Regions from separate parts of the Janthinobacterium sp. RA13 genome, predicted to be linked through region 1. Evidence: predicted binding sites of a transcription regulator. Region 1 holds the regulator's gene; the other holds the start of a gene.
What was found. The regulator HrcA, encoded in region 1, represses chaperone genes, less so after heat shock. The targets are predictions, from matches to a motif close to TTAGCACTCNNNNNNNNNGAGTGCTAA.

Region 1 (7,635 bases):
CGGCCAGGCCGGTGGCCAGGCTTGACTCGATCAGCACGCCGGCAGGTTTACCGAGAAAGGCGGCGGCATCCTGGCCGACGGACGGCGAACCAGCGCGGTCGAGCGCGCCAGCGAGAACAGCGTCAGGCGCGTTGCTGACGGCTTCGATCAGGATATGGCCCATACGGCCGCTGGCGCCAGCGATGGCAATTTTCAGTTCAGTCATTTTATTCTCTTACAACAACTTATTTGGTGGGTTCGGCAGCAGGTGCAGGTGCAGGCTCGGCGGCAGGCGCCGTTGCAGGTGCAGGTACAAGCGCAGGCTTGCTCACAGGAATGGCTGGCGCGGCATCGGCCGGCACCGGCACGGCGCTTGGCGCCACGGGCGATGGCAGGGCGGCGGCAGGCGCGTCAGCCTTGGCAACCTTGGCGAATGGCGACGGACCGGCGATGCGGTCGATGTATTCTTTCTCTGTCGGCAAGTTGCCGCCTTCAAAACGTTCCACTTTGCCATCCTTGCCGAAGTACACGACCACGCGGCTGCTGGTGGTTTCGCCACTGCCCCGGGCCAGGCGGAACGGGTAATCCCAGCGGTCGGCATGGAAGATATCGGTCAGCAGCGAGGTGCCGAGGACGAAACGCACCTGGTCGCGCGTCATGCCCACTTTCAACTGGGCCAGCATCTCTTCGGAGACAAAGTTGCCTTGTTGAATGTCAGGACGGTAGGGCGAGAAAAACCACATGAATTTTTGCAGCGGCGTGATGGTGGTCGTTTGTGCGCCCTGTTCGGGGACCAGTTCCTTGCCTTCTTTTTGAGCAGCTGCCGGCTTTTCGCCCAGAATGCCACGGCTGGCGCAGCCGGACATGGCCAGCGCGACACAGACCATGCCTGCCACGACTGGTGCTCGAAATGAAATACGGTGCCAGAGAGATGGCAATACAGCCGGTGTTACGCGCATAAATGACCTCAATTGGATGAACAAAACGCCAGGAGTGACCGGCCCGCCAAAAAAAAGCATATTTTGGCACTCCCCGACAAAACGCTATATGATAAAGCACCTGACCCACATACGAGCAACAAACATGAGTAACAATCCTAGTGATCTCAAGGCAAGCGGCCTGAAAGCCACCCTGCCACGGCTGAAGATACTCGATATCTTCCAGAGTAGCCCGGTACGCCACCTGACCGCGGAAGACGTGTATAAAATTCTGCTGGCCGACAATATGGATGTCGGTTTGGCAACTGTCTACCGCGTCCTGACGCAATTCGAACAGGCTGGCTTGCTCAACCGCAACCATTTTGAAACCGGCAAGGCGATTTTCGAGCTCAACGAAGGCTCCCACCACGACCACCTGGTGTGCCTCGACTGTGGCCGGGTCGAAGAATTCTTCGACGAAGAAATCGAAATCCGCCAGCAAAAAGTGGCCGAGGAGCGCGGCTTCAAGATCGCCGAACACGCCCTGGCCATCTACGGCAACTGCACCAAGACAGCTTGCCCGCACAAAACCGCCTGATCCACGCTTGCCGGTCCCACGGAGCGGCTGGCGCGTCAGGCAGTACGATCAATGATGGCTGAGCGCGCTTGACAGCAACTTGGCCGTGATATCGACAATCGGGATGACGCGTTCGTAAGCCATGCGCGTCGGCCCGATCACTCCCAGCGTTCCCACGATCTTGCCGTTGACTTCATACGGCGCCGTCACCACGCTCATCTCATCCATCGGCACCAGGTTCGATTCGCCGCCGATGAAAATCTGCACGCCCGTCGCCTTGCTCGACACGTCGAGCAACTGCATCAAGCCCGTCTTTTGCTCGAACATGTCGAACATCTGGCGCAGCGAATGCATATTCGATGACAGATCGCTCACGCTGAGCAAGTTGCGCTCGCCGGAAATCACCATGTCGTCGCTATGGTCGGCCATCGCTTCACTGCCCGCTTCCACGGCCGCCTGCATCAGGCTGCCCATGTCGTCGCGCAACTGGCGCAGCTCGCCCTGCAGGCGCACGCGCACGGCGTCGAAGGACAGGCCGCCATAATTCTGGTTGATATAGTTGGCCGATTGCACCAGTTGCGCCGGCGTATAGTCGGCCTCCGTCAGCAATAGACGGTTCTGCACGTCGCCGCCGGGAGCGACGATGACGAGCAGGATGCGTTTTTCGGACAGGCGCAAGAATTCGATTTGCTGGAACACGGATTCGCGCCGCGGGCTGAGCACGACGCCGGCAAACTGCGACAGCGACGACAACATCTGCGCCGCGTTGGCGATGGTTTTTTGCGGCTGCGGCGTCTGCAGGCGCATGCGCGACTCCACCATGTGCTCGTCCAGATGCCGCACGGTCAGCAAGGTGTCGACAAAGATGCGGTAGCCGCGCGGCGTGGGGATGCGTCCGGCCGAGGTGTGCGGACTGGAGACATAACCGAGCTCTTCCAGGTCAGCCATGATGTTGCGGATCGTGGCCGGCGACAGGTCGAGGCCGGAAATTTTCGACAAGGCGCGCGAACCGACCGGCAGGCCGTCGGCGATATATCGCTCGACCAGGGCTTTCAGCAGTGTTTGGGCACGTGTATCGAGTTGCATGGTGTTTTATTTAAGCAAGTGTTTTGTTAAGCAAGCGGCAACGAAAGCGGCCGAACGTGCAGCAACAGCGCCTATTATGCACGTTCGCCCGTCCTGCGGCGATCAATCTTCCAGTTGCTCCTGCAACCACAACAGCAATTCATCAAAGTTGGCGCAGATGGCGTCGGGCTGCACGCCGGCGGCCAGGTGGGCATCGCTGCCCTTGCGGTTCATCCACACGGCACGCATGCCCGCTCCCTGCGCTCCCGTCACATCGAAATACAGATCATCGCCGACATACACGGCTTCATGGGGCGCCACGTCCAGCGCTGCGCAAGCGGCCAGGAAGATGCTGGCGTCGGGCTTGGCCACGCCAAAGTCGCTGGCGGCGATCGATACCTTGAAATGCTGCGCCAGGCCGATAATTTCAAGGTCCGCATTGCCATTCGAGATGGAGCCGACCAGCATGCGCTGGCCCATCCAGGCCAGGCCCGGCAAGACGTCGTCATATGGCTGGACGCGATGACGGGCCGCAAGGAACTGCGCGATGGCGCCGTCGACCAGGGCGGGATCCTCGCCGGCCGCCTCGAAGGCGGCCAGCAGGCCCGCGCGGCGCAACTCGATCAGGTTGCCATGGAAATGCGGTTGTTCATTGAGCATGGCCAGACGGTGCCGGCGCAGCAGCTCGATGGAAAACTGCTGCGCCACCTTGGGTGCATGCGTGGCCAGCCAGTCGTGCAGCAGGGTTTCGGCGGCGGCAATCACGGGCGCGATGGGCCACAAGGTATCGTCGAGGTCGAAGAGGATGGCCTTGGGCGGCACGGCGGGTTTTACAGGAGCAAGGGACATGGGACTCACAATGGGATGCTGCGTCACAGTGCGCAGGGTATAGCTATTGTCGCACCGATCGCCGCCGCCGGCATGGCTGCGCCCCCGTGAAATGGGGCCGGGCCAGCGCTTCCCGGCGAAAAATTGTTACAGGGTGATACAAGGCAAGATCATTCAGCTTGCCAGATAGACTAAAATAGGCGCCATTCCAATGCGGCGCCAGCGTCCGCGTTGCGCTACCCAACCTAATTCGTTTTGGAGACTGTATGAAAAATTTGTACCTGCGCTCGATGCTGGCGGCGGCTTGCGCCGCCACACTGGCAGCCTGCGGCGGCAGCGGCGGCAACCTGTATCTGCAAGGCACGGTTGGCGGTCTGGCCAAGGATGGCCTGATTCTCCAGAATGACGGGGAACGCTTGCCGGTCCCTGCGGGCCAGGGCCAGTTTGTTTTCACCAAGCTGGTCAAGAACGATGACCGCTACGACATCACCATCGCGCAACAGCCCAAGGGCGCCGTTTGCACGATTATCAATGGCGTCGGCAAGGCATCGAGCTACTCTGTGACCACGGCCCAGGTGATCTGCAAGACCAATACCTACCCGCTTCGCGGCACGGTCACGGGCCTGAGCGCCGATGGCTTGCGTCTGGTGATGGGCCCCAACGGCACCACCCTGCTGGCTGGCGCCACCGCCTACGAATTCGCAAGTGTTGATGACGGCGCCGCGTACGGCATTTCCATACTGGCTCAGCCAACGGGCCTGAAGTGCCGCTTCCAGGGTTCCAGCAGTGCGGACGGCAGCGATACGGTCGGCACGATGGGCTCCACCGCCACGACCGCGGCCACACTTGACTGCACGCCGCAGTAATCCTTGCGATCCGTCACCTATTTTTTGGAGAAATACATGAAGTTATCCTGCTTGCGCCCACTCGCCGCACTGCTGCTGACCCTGGGACTGGCCGCTTGCGGCGGCAAGGCCTCGTATGATGTCAGCGGCACCATCACAGGCTTGAACAATGAAGGACTGATCCTGGCCAACGGCAGCGACACCCTGCCGGTTCCTGCGGGCAAAACGTCGTTTACCTTCGGCAAGCGCATCGACTATGGCACCGACTACAACATCACCGTCAATAAACAACCAGCCCACATGACTTGCGGCATCAGCGGTGGTTCCGGTTCGGCTGGCCATTACATCAATATCAGCGCCGCGGTTACTTGCTCGCAAAACAAATATACCGTGGGCGGCACGGTTTCCGGCCTGACGGTGGACGGCCTGGTGCTGATTAACGGCAGTACGACAACAACGGTGGCCAAGGATGCCACGACCTTTACCATGTCCGGCTCGGTCGCCTATGGCGACACCTATGGCATCAGCGTCTCCGAAACCCAGCCAAAGGGGCTGAAGTGCACGGTACAGCCAGGTACAGGCGGCGGCACCATGGGCGAAGCGAATGTGACGACGGTGCAGATCGTTTGCAATCCGGCCTGAGTGGCGGCAACGGTAGCCGCTGCGCGGCTACCGGGAAGAGATATCACGGAAATCTATAGTTGATATTCCAAAGATAAATTGGAGTTATATGTGGCGATGCAGCATAATGCATCTGTCTCCTCCAACTCTTCCAAGAATTGGATTTAGCCCGCTTTTACCAGCGGGCTTTTTTTTGCCCAAAATTCCTCAAACGGGTTTATTCAAGCCCGGCTGCAACATTTGCACGATGCTAGAGAAATCCTGCTGCGCATAACCGGCTTGCGCATGCATCTGGTACAACTGCCGCACCAGCCCGCCCAAGGGCGTGGGCGCGTTCGCCGACAGGGCCGACTGCTGCGCCAGGCCCAGGTCTTTCAGCATCAGCGCCGTGCCGAAGCCGCCCGTGTAATCGCGCGAAGCAGGCGTGCCGTCCATGACACCGGGCCACGGGTTGTACACTTCCAGGGTCCAGTTGCGGCCCGAACTCTTGGCCATGATATCGGACAACACTTTCGGGTCCAGGCCATGCGCCACGCCCAGGTTCAGCGCCTCGGCCGTCCCCGCCATCAAGATCCCCAGCAGCATGTTGTTGCAAATCTTCGCCACCTGGCCCGCGCCCGCCTCGCCCGCATGGAAGATGTTCTTGCCCATCTTTTCCAGCAAAGGCCGCGCCTGCTGCAAGGCCGCTACACTACCGCCGACGATAAAGGTCAGGGTGCCGGCCGCCGCGCCCGCCGTGCCGCCCGAGACGGGCGCATCGATCATGGCAAAGCCGCGCTCGCCAGCCGCTTGCGCTACCTGGCGCGCCACATCGGCCGCAATGGTGCTGCAATCGATGAACAAGGCACCGGGCTTGGCCGAGTCCAGCACGCCGCCGGCCGCCAGGTACAGTTCCTGCACGTGCTTGTTGGCTGGCAACATGGTGATGACGGCGTCGGCCGTCTGCACGGCCGCGCTGGCGGACGCAGCCGCCGTGGCGCCCGCCTCAACGAGGGACGCCACTGCCGCCGGCGCCAGGTCGAACACGGACACGTGGAAGCCGGCGGCCACCAGATTGCGGGCCATCGGCGCGCCCATGTTGCCCAAGCCGATGAAAGCGATATGTTGCATGTATGTCTCCTGTAGCGCCTAAAAAAGCCCATGGCGTTGTTGCCTTGCCTCGTCGTACTAGTCGTACTGCCTTCGGCAAGGCGCCTAGCCCTGAGCATTTTTATGCACTACTTAAATGTTTAAATGGGTAAATCGGCCAATGGATGCTGTGTCCACGGCGCCGTGAAGTATTCATTGAGGTACGCATCGCTGACCTCGGCCAGGCTGGCCGGCTGCCACTGCGGCGCGTTGTCCTTGTCGATCAGCAAGGCGCGCACGCCTTCGCGGAAATCGGCATGGGCGCAGCACTGCACCGCCACGGTCAGTTCCAGCTGGAACACTTGCGCCAGACTCATGTGGCGTGTGCGTTCACGCATGGCCCACACCAAGGCGGCCGAAGTGGGCGCGCCCTTGTCCAGCGAGTGAGCCGCCTTTTGCAACCACGCCGAATCGCCGTCATACGCGGCAATGGCCGCCACCACTTCAGGCAAGGTGGGCGCTTGCGTCAGCACGGCGATGGCGTCGAAGTTGGCGCGCACTTCCGAGACGGGCAGCATGGATGCCGGCGCCGAGAAGCCGCGCAGCAGGCGATTCAGCTGCTCGCTGTTCGCTTGCGGGCTGGCTTGCCATTGCGCCAGCGCCAGAGAGTCGAGCACCATGGCGCGCTCTTCCTGGCGCAGGAAATAGTCGCCCAGACCGGTGAACAGGGCGTCGGCCGCGTTCATCGGCGCCCCCGTCAGCCCCAGGAACAGTCCGCTGCGCCCCGGCATGCGGCCCAGGAACCAGCTGCCGCCCACGTCCGGGAACAGGCCGATCGTAATTTCCGGCATGGCGATGCGCGTGCTTTCCGTCACGACACGGTGGCTGGCGCCCGCCATCAGGCCCAGCCCGCCGCCCATGACGATGCCGCCGCCCCATACCAGCAACGGTTTCACGTACGTATGGATGCGGTGGTCGAGCCGGTATTCCTCGGCAAAGAAGGCCAGCGCCTGCGGGTTCGGCACGACATCCGGCTGCTCGACCACGGCCGTGCGCAGGCTGCGCACGTCGCCGCCGGCACAGAAGGCCTTGTCGGTCGACGATTGCAGCACCACGCAGGCGATGGCAGCGTCACTGGCCCAGCGCACGAGGGCGCCATCGATGGCACGTATCATGTCCAGGGTCAGGGCGTGCAGCGACTTTGGCGCGTCGAGGGTGATGACGCCCAGCTTCATGCCGCCGGGACAGTCGCGTTCTTCTATCTTGACGGTCTCAACCATTCTTCCACTCCGCCGGACGTTTTTCCAGGAACGCTTGCACGCCCTCTTTCTGGTCTTGCGTATCGAACAGACCGAGGAACAGGGTGCGCTCGTCGGGCAAGGAATTGACCAGCGGATGGCTGCGCGCGCCCTGGATCAGGGTCTTGCACGCCGTCACGCTGCTGGGGCTCTGGCGCGCCACCTTGGCGGCCAGGGCCAGCGCCGTGGCGGCAGCCTTGCCGGTTGGCACGACTTCCTCGACCAGGCCGATGGCCAGGGCCTTCGCCGCATCGACTCTCTCGCCACATAAAATCATGCGCTTGGCCCAGCCTTCGCCCACCAGCCACGGCAAATGCTGCGTGCCGCCCGCGCACGGCAGCAAGCCGACCGACGCTTCCGGCAAGGCCATCTGCGCGTGTTCTTCGGCGATGCGGATGTCGCAAGCGAGCGCGCACTCGAGCCCGCCACCCATGGCA
Region 2 (7,635 bases), 720 kb from region 1:
GGGCAAGGCCGCTTTTACCTGCTGCTGGCGGTGTTCTTATGGTGCTATGCGGGCTGCGCGGCCGCGTATAACTATCTGACCTTGCATGGCGCGACCGAAGCCTGGAGCGAGGTGCTGCCGAGCCTGCCCTTCCTGATTCTGGTGCTGCTGTCCATGCGCGTCACGGCGGCGCGGTCCGGCGCGGAGAGCGCACAGGCGCAGCAGACCCCGCAAAAGCTGACCCTGCTGATCGACAATTTCAGTCCCATCTTCTTTACGGCCGCCTTGCTGGGCCTGGGCTTTGCCGTCATGCGCGCGCATTTTTACCTGGCGGCGGCGTCGCTGTTCGTCGCGCTGCTGGTCCACGCGCTGCGCTCGGCCACCCTGCAAAGCCGCTACATGCAAAGCGAACTGGCCTTGCGCGCGGCGCATGACAAACTGGAAAAGCTGTCGCTGACGGATGGTTTGACGGGCATCGCCAACCGGCGCTGCTTCGACCAGACCCTGCAGCTGGAGTGGCAGCGCGCCGCGCGCAACCATCAGGGGCTGGCGCTGCTGATCATCGATATCGATTTCTTCAAAAGCCTCAACGATACCTTCGGCCACCCGTATGGCGACGCCTGCCTGGTGCGGATCGCGGCCGCCCTGAACTCGGCGCTGCCGCGCGCCAGCGACCTGGCGGCCCGCTTCGGCGGCGAGGAGTTTGCCGCCATCCTGCCCGCCACCGATGGCGACGGCGCGCTGGCGGTGGCGCACAAGATGCAGGAGGCGATCGCCGCGGCCGCCATCGTCCACGCGCCGTCGCGCGGCGGCCTGGTGACGGCCAGCATCGGCCTGGCCTTGCATGACGCAGGACAGACGCCGGAACAATTGCTGGCCGCCGCCGACCAGGCCCTGTACCGGGCCAAGCAGAATGGCCGCAACCGGGTCGAGGCTTAGCGTCCCAGCTTGCCGGTGATGACTTTCCATTGCGCCGGCGTCACGGGCGTGATCGACAGCCGGCTGCCCTTCTTGAGCAGCAGCATGTCTTCCAGCTCCGGCATCTGGCGCATCTCGGACAGGGGCAGCAGCGCCGTCTTCTTCACGCCGCGCACGTCGACGCTGATCCAGCGCGGCTGTTCTGGCGTGGCTTTCGGGTCGAAGTATTTGCCGCCCTCTTCAAACTGGCTGTGATCGGGATAGGCGCCGCTGGCCACTTCTGCCACGCCCGCCACGCCCGGCTGCGGGCAGCTCGAGTGATAGAACAGCACGCCATCGCCCGGCTGCATGCCATCGCGCATGAAGTTGCGCGCCTGGTAATTGCGCACACCGAACCACGGCATGGTGTGTTTGGGCGCGGCCATCAGGTCATCGATGCTCACTTCATCGGGTTCGGACTTCATCAGCCAGTATTGTTTCATGCAGACTCCGTATCAAAGCGACAGACGTAAAAAAACGGTTGCGCATCGATGCTGCAACCGTTTTTCGTTTTCTTTCAAATTGGGCCCCGCCTGTGCCGCTATGCCGGCATCCCGAACCAAACGGTTCAAGGTGGTCACGTTAGTTCAATTTCGGGTTCGTCGAACGAGCGACGCTCACTCCCATCAAACAAAATTCGCAACCGATGCGCATAAATGGTTCAAGGAATATATGGCAATCGCGAACACCGCAGGGTAGACCCAAGTTTACTCCTTTGATCGCGCATCGCAAAGACAAATCGTACCGTGTCCGCTTAAAATCCAATTAATAACACTGAACAAAACCGTAGCGAGCGGCGATGAATTGTGGCTAAGAAGCGCAGCTGTGCTTGAGCACAGCGAGCATCGCAGGCCGCAAGTCGCGACGCGCAGTAGGTTTGGTTCGGTGTTTAAAAAAGGTTTTCCTGGGGCGTCAATGCGCTATCCAGGACAGTATGCATGGCCGAGATTTTCTGCTTCACTTCCAGTATCGTCAATTCCGACAGCGGACCTTGCGGCGACTTCACGGAGAGGAATTCGGCGGCCACGCCCAGGGCGGCCAGCACGGCGATGCGGTCGTTACCCTTGACCTTGCCCGCGTCGCGGATGGCTTTCATTTTGCTATCGAGATAGATCGCCGCTTCGCGCAGCGCGCGCTCTTCGCCGTCGCGGCACACCATGCTGTAGGACTGGCCCATGATATTGACATCGACACGCGGCATTACGCTTCCTTCTCGTTCTCGGCAATATAGGCGCCCGCTTCCGAAGCGGCTTGCTCCAGGCCAGCTTGCACCAGTTCGGGAATTTTTTCCAGCAACGCTTCCACCCGCTCCTGCGCTTCGCGCATGCGTTGCACATACAGGGCGTTGTCGGCGGCCAGCGCGGCATTGTCCTTGCGCAGTTGCGCGTTTTCACGGCGCAGCGCATGGGTCATTTCGGCCAGCAGGCCTATTTTGTCGGATAATTCGTTGAATTCGGAAATCATGCCGCCACTATAGGGCGGACGCTCCATGGGCGTCAATCGAATCACGCCGCTGTCACACATATTTACATCAATGCAGGGCAGTTGGCGGACAATACACGCTTTTTCCGGCGCTTTTCGCCAAGTGCGCGCATCCGCCGGCGCAGCGATGGCAGCGTTTTACTCGTCGACGTAATCGGGTTCGATATCGAGACCGCCATAGCGGTTTTCGCAAGAGCGGCGCGTCAACTCCTGCTTGCCGCTCTTGCCGTCAAGCACCATCGTCAGGTCGCGGCAAGTACGGCTGTAGCTGCCAGGTTTGGCGTCCGTGCCCGAAGGCGTCAGGCGCACTGCCAGTGGCACCGCGTTGCCCAGGCCCTTGTTGCTCCACTGGCGGCTCTTGCCATCCTCTTCATCTTTCAAGGTGCGCACGGCGGCCTTCAGCAACGATGCTTGTTCTTGTGCATTCAGCCTGGCGATGGTGACGTCGGACAGGAAAGGCGGATACACGACGGGCGCCGGATCCTTGCCCTGCACATCCCATTTCCCGCTGTTCTGCGAACAGGTGCGGCGGCTCAGGTCCTGCGACTTGCCGCCCGCCGTGACGATGAATTTCAGGTCGCGGCACACATGCGCCTTCAAACTGTGCTCCGTCATGCCGGAATTGCTGAAGTTATACGTGACTTTGACCATCACGCCGCGGTCGCCGCCGTTGTCCCACACGTGCGCTTCCTGGTCGTCGTCGTCCTTGTTCAAGTCCTTGAACAAATCGCCCAGCAGCCTGTCTTTTTCCTGTGGCGTCAGGGTCGCCACGGTGATCTCGTCGGCGATGGTGGGCGTTTGCGCGGCGGCATTGCCCAGGCAGGCGAGGCCGATGAGGGTAGCGCCCAGCAGGCGCAGCGCGGGGCGGGAAGGCGGAAATGGCATGGCGTTCTTTCTCGTGCAAGTAGTCATATGTGGCGATATTGATATGCAATTACAATCATCTTATCAAATTCCATAGTGAAACTCTGTTTCCTGTGCGTACAGGAACGGCCCCTCTCCGGACGGCATGCTAGAGTCGCGCCTGTTGCTGACGCCCGGGAAGTTGGCTTGCGCCAGCGCAAACCCTGCGTAAATGCAGGCTGCGCAGAACGTCTATGTATATCTTCCCGGAGAATAAGCCCTTGAATAAGCCCCCTACCGTCCCTATAATTAGCACTCGTTAGTAGAGAGTGCTAACAAACTCTTTCGTAGTAATCCTCAGGACTGATGGTGCTTGCCAGGCCACTGCAGGGAACGCTACGCGGCGGGCGACGCCGCGATGCACCACTGCCGGATACAGGCAAGGACAGGATGACATGGGGTTTGCTTGACCGTTGCGGGCTGCTTTCAACGGCGGTCACTGAAAGCAGGCCTGGCGCTGTGCCAGGCATGTATTCATTTAGCAACACCTATCCATTGAACTTTAAGGAGTTTTGTATGAATCTGCGCCCATTGAACGATCGCGTCATCGTCAAACGCCTCGACCAGGAAACCAAAACTGCGTCCGGCCTCATCATTCCTGATGCAGCTGCTGAAAAACCGGATCAAGGCGAAGTCCTTGCCGTAGGCAATGGCAAGATTCTCGACGACGGCAAAGTCCGTCCTCTGGATGTCAAAGTGGGCGACCGCGTCCTGTTCGGCAAGTACGCCGGCCAAACCGTCAAAGTTGACGGCGATGAGCTGCTGGTCATGCGCGAAGAAGACATCATGGCGATCGTCGTCAAGTAATTGTTTCCACGTTGTAGACAGATACATCCCGAAACTCAGGAGAATTGAACATGGCAGCTAAAGAAGTAGTATTCGGCGACGCAGCGCGCGCCAAGATGGTCGAAGGCGTCAATATCCTCGCCAACGCAGTCAAAGTCACCTTGGGCCCGAAAGGCCGCAACGTGGTTCTGGAGCGCTCGTTCGGCGCCCCTACCGTCACCAAGGATGGTGTGTCGGTAGCGAAAGAAGTTGAACTCAAAGACAAGCTCATGAACATGGGCGCGCAAATGGTCAAGGAAGTTGCTTCCCGCACCAGCGACAACGCCGGCGACGGCACCACCACCGCAACCGTGCTGGCACAAGCCATCGTGCGCGAAGGCATGAAGTTCGTTGCCGCCGGCATGAACCCGATGGACCTGAAGCGCGGTATCGACAAGGCAGTTGCTGCCACCGTCGAAGAACTGGCGAAAATCGCCCGTCCTTGCACCACGACCAAAGAAATCGCCCAGGTTGGCGCGATCTCGGCGAACTCGGACTACTCGATCGGCGAGCGTATCGCTGAAGCGATGGAAAAAGTCGGCAAAGAAGGCGTGATCACCGTGGAAGACGGCAAGTCGCTGAACGACGAGCTGGACATCGTTGAAGGCATGCAGTTCGACCGCGGCTACCTGTCGCCATACTTCATCAACAACCCAGAGAAACAAGTTGCCGTACTGGACAGCCCATTCGTCCTGCTGTGCGACAAGAAAATCTCGAACATCCGTGACCTGCTGCCGGTACTGGAACAAGTCGCCAAAGCTGGCCGTCCACTGCTGATCATCGCAGAAGACATCGAAGGCGAAGCGCTGGCCACCCTGGTTGTGAACAACATCCGCGGCATCCTGAAAACGTGCGCAGTGAAAGCCCCTGGCTTCGGCGACCGCCGCAAAGCCATGCTGGAAGACATCGCTGTTCTGACCGGCGGCCAAGTGATCGCTGAAGAAGTCGGCCTGACCCTGGAAAAAGTGACCCTGGCCGAACTGGGCCAAGCGAAACGCATCGAAGTGGGCAAAGAAAACACCATCGTCATCGATGGCGCCGGCGAAGCTGCCGCTATCGAAGCACGCGTAAAACAAGTGCGTGTACAGATCGAAGAAGCGACCTCGGACTACGACCGTGAAAAACTGCAAGAGCGCGTGGCCAAACTGGCTGGCGGCGTTGCCGTGATCAAAGTTGGCGCAGCCACCGAAGTCGAAATGAAAGAGAAAAAAGCCCGCGTTGAAGATGCACTGCACGCGACCCGCGCTGCCGTGGAAGAAGGCATCGTGCCAGGCGGCGGCGTAGCCCTGCTGCGCGCACGCGCCAACATCACGGTCAAGGGCGACAATCCTGATCAAGACGCTGGTATCAAAATCGTTCTGCGCGCAATGGAAGAGCCACTGCGCATGATCGTGCAAAACGCTGGCGAAGAAGCTTCGGTCGTCGTGGCAGCCGTACTGGCTGGTTCGGGCAACTACGGCTACAACGCTGCCAACGGCACGTATGGCGACATGGTTGAAATGGGTGTTCTGGACCCAGCCAAAGTGACCCGTTCGGCGCTGCAAAACGCCGCTTCGATCGCTTCGCTGATGCTGACAACCGACTGCATGGTCTGCGAAATCGCTGACGACAAAGCAGGCGGCGGCATGGGCGGCGGCATGGGTGGTATGGGCGGCATGGGCGGCATGGACGGCATGATGTAATGTCCGGCATCCCCGCGCGCAGGCGACGGCGCGCAGGGATGCATACGCCGGGGAGACACAGCAGACCAAAAGCTGCCTGTCCCTCCCCCGGCAACCCCCGAAAAGCTATCTTCTACGGAAGGTAGCTTTTTTTTTCGCCTGTTGGCCTGTTGATTTGGCAAGCCAGGCGATTGCCGGCCTGTGCGTTTTGCTTTAGCATGGCCGCCATCGTCCTTCTTTCTCACGCCCACCATCATGCCGCCACGCGCCTCTTCTTCCAGAACCACCATCATCGCCGGCATCCTGGCCGGCTTGCTGGCCGCCGGGCTAGTCGCTTTCTACATGCACCAGCAGTCCGCGCCGCACGGTGACAATGCCCCTGGCGCCAGCGCCAACACGGCGGCGCCAGAGCAGAACGCGCGCGCCGTCGATGCCTTGCTGGCTTTGCCGGAAATCAAGGCCTGGTCGGCGCATATCGAAAAGGCTTCGGGCGGCCGCGCGCACGGCGCCGTGATGGAAACGTCGCCCGAGACGCGTCTCGTCGATGGCGTCGCCAGTTACCAGCTGAGCTTTTTCGAAAGCACGCCCGATGCGGCGCACCGCTGGGAAAGTTTCGTCGTGACGCCCGATGGCAAGCGCATCCTTGTCGACGACATCGTCAGCGGCGACCTGATCAGCCTGGAACAATGGCGCAAGGACAATGCGCCCATGCAGCGCGTCGCCACGCAGTAACTACGCCGGCGTTGTAGCGCAAGCTTTACTTTCTGGCATCAAAGCCCGATACTCGCCCACATGCCCGCCATCACTGTCCGCCCCCTCACGCCAGACGACGCCAGCGCCTACCGCGCGCTGCGCCTGGCCGGCATCGCCGAACTGCCCGCCGCCTTCTGCACCACGCATGCGGCGGAAAGCGGCTTGCCGCTGGCACAGATAGCCGAGCGCTTGCGCGTCACCTCGCACCAAATAATATTTGGCGCTTTCAACAAAGAACAATTGATCGGCATGGCTGGCCTACGCCGCGAACCGATTGCCGTCGTGCAGGACAAGGCCAGTCTGTGGAGCGTGTACGTGGCGCCGCAGGCGCGCGGGTGCGGTGCGGGACGGCAACTGGTGCAGGCGGCCATCGCGCACGCCTGCAGCGTGCCCGAACTGGCCCGCGTGCGCCTGGCCGTGGCGCAGGACAACCATGCGGCATTGACCCTGTACCTGGCTTGCGGTTTTACGCTGGAGGACCGTCCCGCGGCGGATGGCATGCTGCATATGCAGCTGTTGCTGCCCCGCCCGGTTCGTGCAAGTGCCATTGCAAGTGCCGAAAGTAATGTCTTTATGAAAATCAATACCTTACAAATCCCTGCGAAATAGCGGACAGGCCGTTTTTTCTGTTGCAAGCAAACGCGGCAGGCCTTAGCATCGCGGCTTACAAAAAAAACTTGGGGGAGAGCCAATGTCATCGGCCGAGACACAAACCGCCACGGGCAAAATGCCGCGGCAAATACCGTACATCATCGCCAACGAAGGCTGCGAACGCTTCAGCTTTTATGGCATGCGCAACATCCTGACGCCATTCCTCATCAGCACCCTGCTGCTGATGATCCCGATCGACCAGCGCACGGGCGAAGCCAAGCACGTCTTCCACACCTTCGTCATCGGCGTGTATTTCTTCCCGCTGCTGGGCGGCTGGCTGGCCGACCGCTTCTTCGGCAAGTACAACACCATCTTCTGGCTCAGCCTCGTGTATTGCGCCGGCCATGCCTGCCTGGCCCTGTTTGAAAACAGCGTCAACGGCTTCTATTTCGGCCTGTTCCTGATCGCCTTCGGTTCCGGCGGC

Region 2: the regulator HrcA is predicted to act here: its motif matches at 3,571-3,597, upstream of groES (co-chaperone GroES).

What each region holds. Positions count from the first base shown of each region.
Region 1 is NZ_JQNP01000001.1:3,768,407-3,776,041, forward strand. It holds gene dapB (4-hydroxy-tetrahydrodipicolinate reductase) at 1-205, opposite strand, end outside; gene FG13_RS16755 (outer membrane protein assembly factor BamE) at 225-866, opposite strand; gene fur (ferric iron uptake transcriptional regulator) at 1,063-1,494, shown strand; gene hrcA (heat-inducible transcriptional repressor HrcA) at 1,543-2,559, opposite strand; gene FG13_RS16770 (HAD family hydrolase) at 2,662-3,387, opposite strand; gene FG13_RS16775 (hypothetical protein) at 3,633-4,232, shown strand; gene FG13_RS16780 (hypothetical protein) at 4,269-4,853, shown strand; gene mmsB (3-hydroxyisobutyrate dehydrogenase) at 5,040-5,942, opposite strand; gene FG13_RS16790 (enoyl-CoA hydratase/isomerase family protein) at 6,062-7,180, opposite strand; gene FG13_RS16795 (enoyl-CoA hydratase) at 7,173-7,635, opposite strand, start outside.
Region 2 is NZ_JQNP01000001.1:3,052,163-3,059,797, forward strand. It holds gene FG13_RS29030 (GGDEF domain-containing protein) at 1-918, shown strand, start outside; gene FG13_RS13550 (EVE domain-containing protein) at 915-1,379, opposite strand; RNA gene ssrS (6S RNA) at 1,459-1,636, opposite strand; gene FG13_RS13555 (cell division protein ZapA) at 1,826-2,137, opposite strand; gene FG13_RS13560 (hypothetical protein) at 2,137-2,400, opposite strand; gene FG13_RS29035 (hypothetical protein) at 2,557-3,303, opposite strand; gene groES (co-chaperone GroES) at 3,838-4,128, shown strand; gene groL (chaperonin GroEL) at 4,179-5,828, shown strand; gene FG13_RS13580 (hypothetical protein) at 6,009-6,539, shown strand; gene FG13_RS13585 (GNAT family N-acetyltransferase) at 6,600-7,169, shown strand; gene FG13_RS13590 (POT-type proton-dependent oligopeptide transporter) at 7,288-7,635, shown strand, end outside.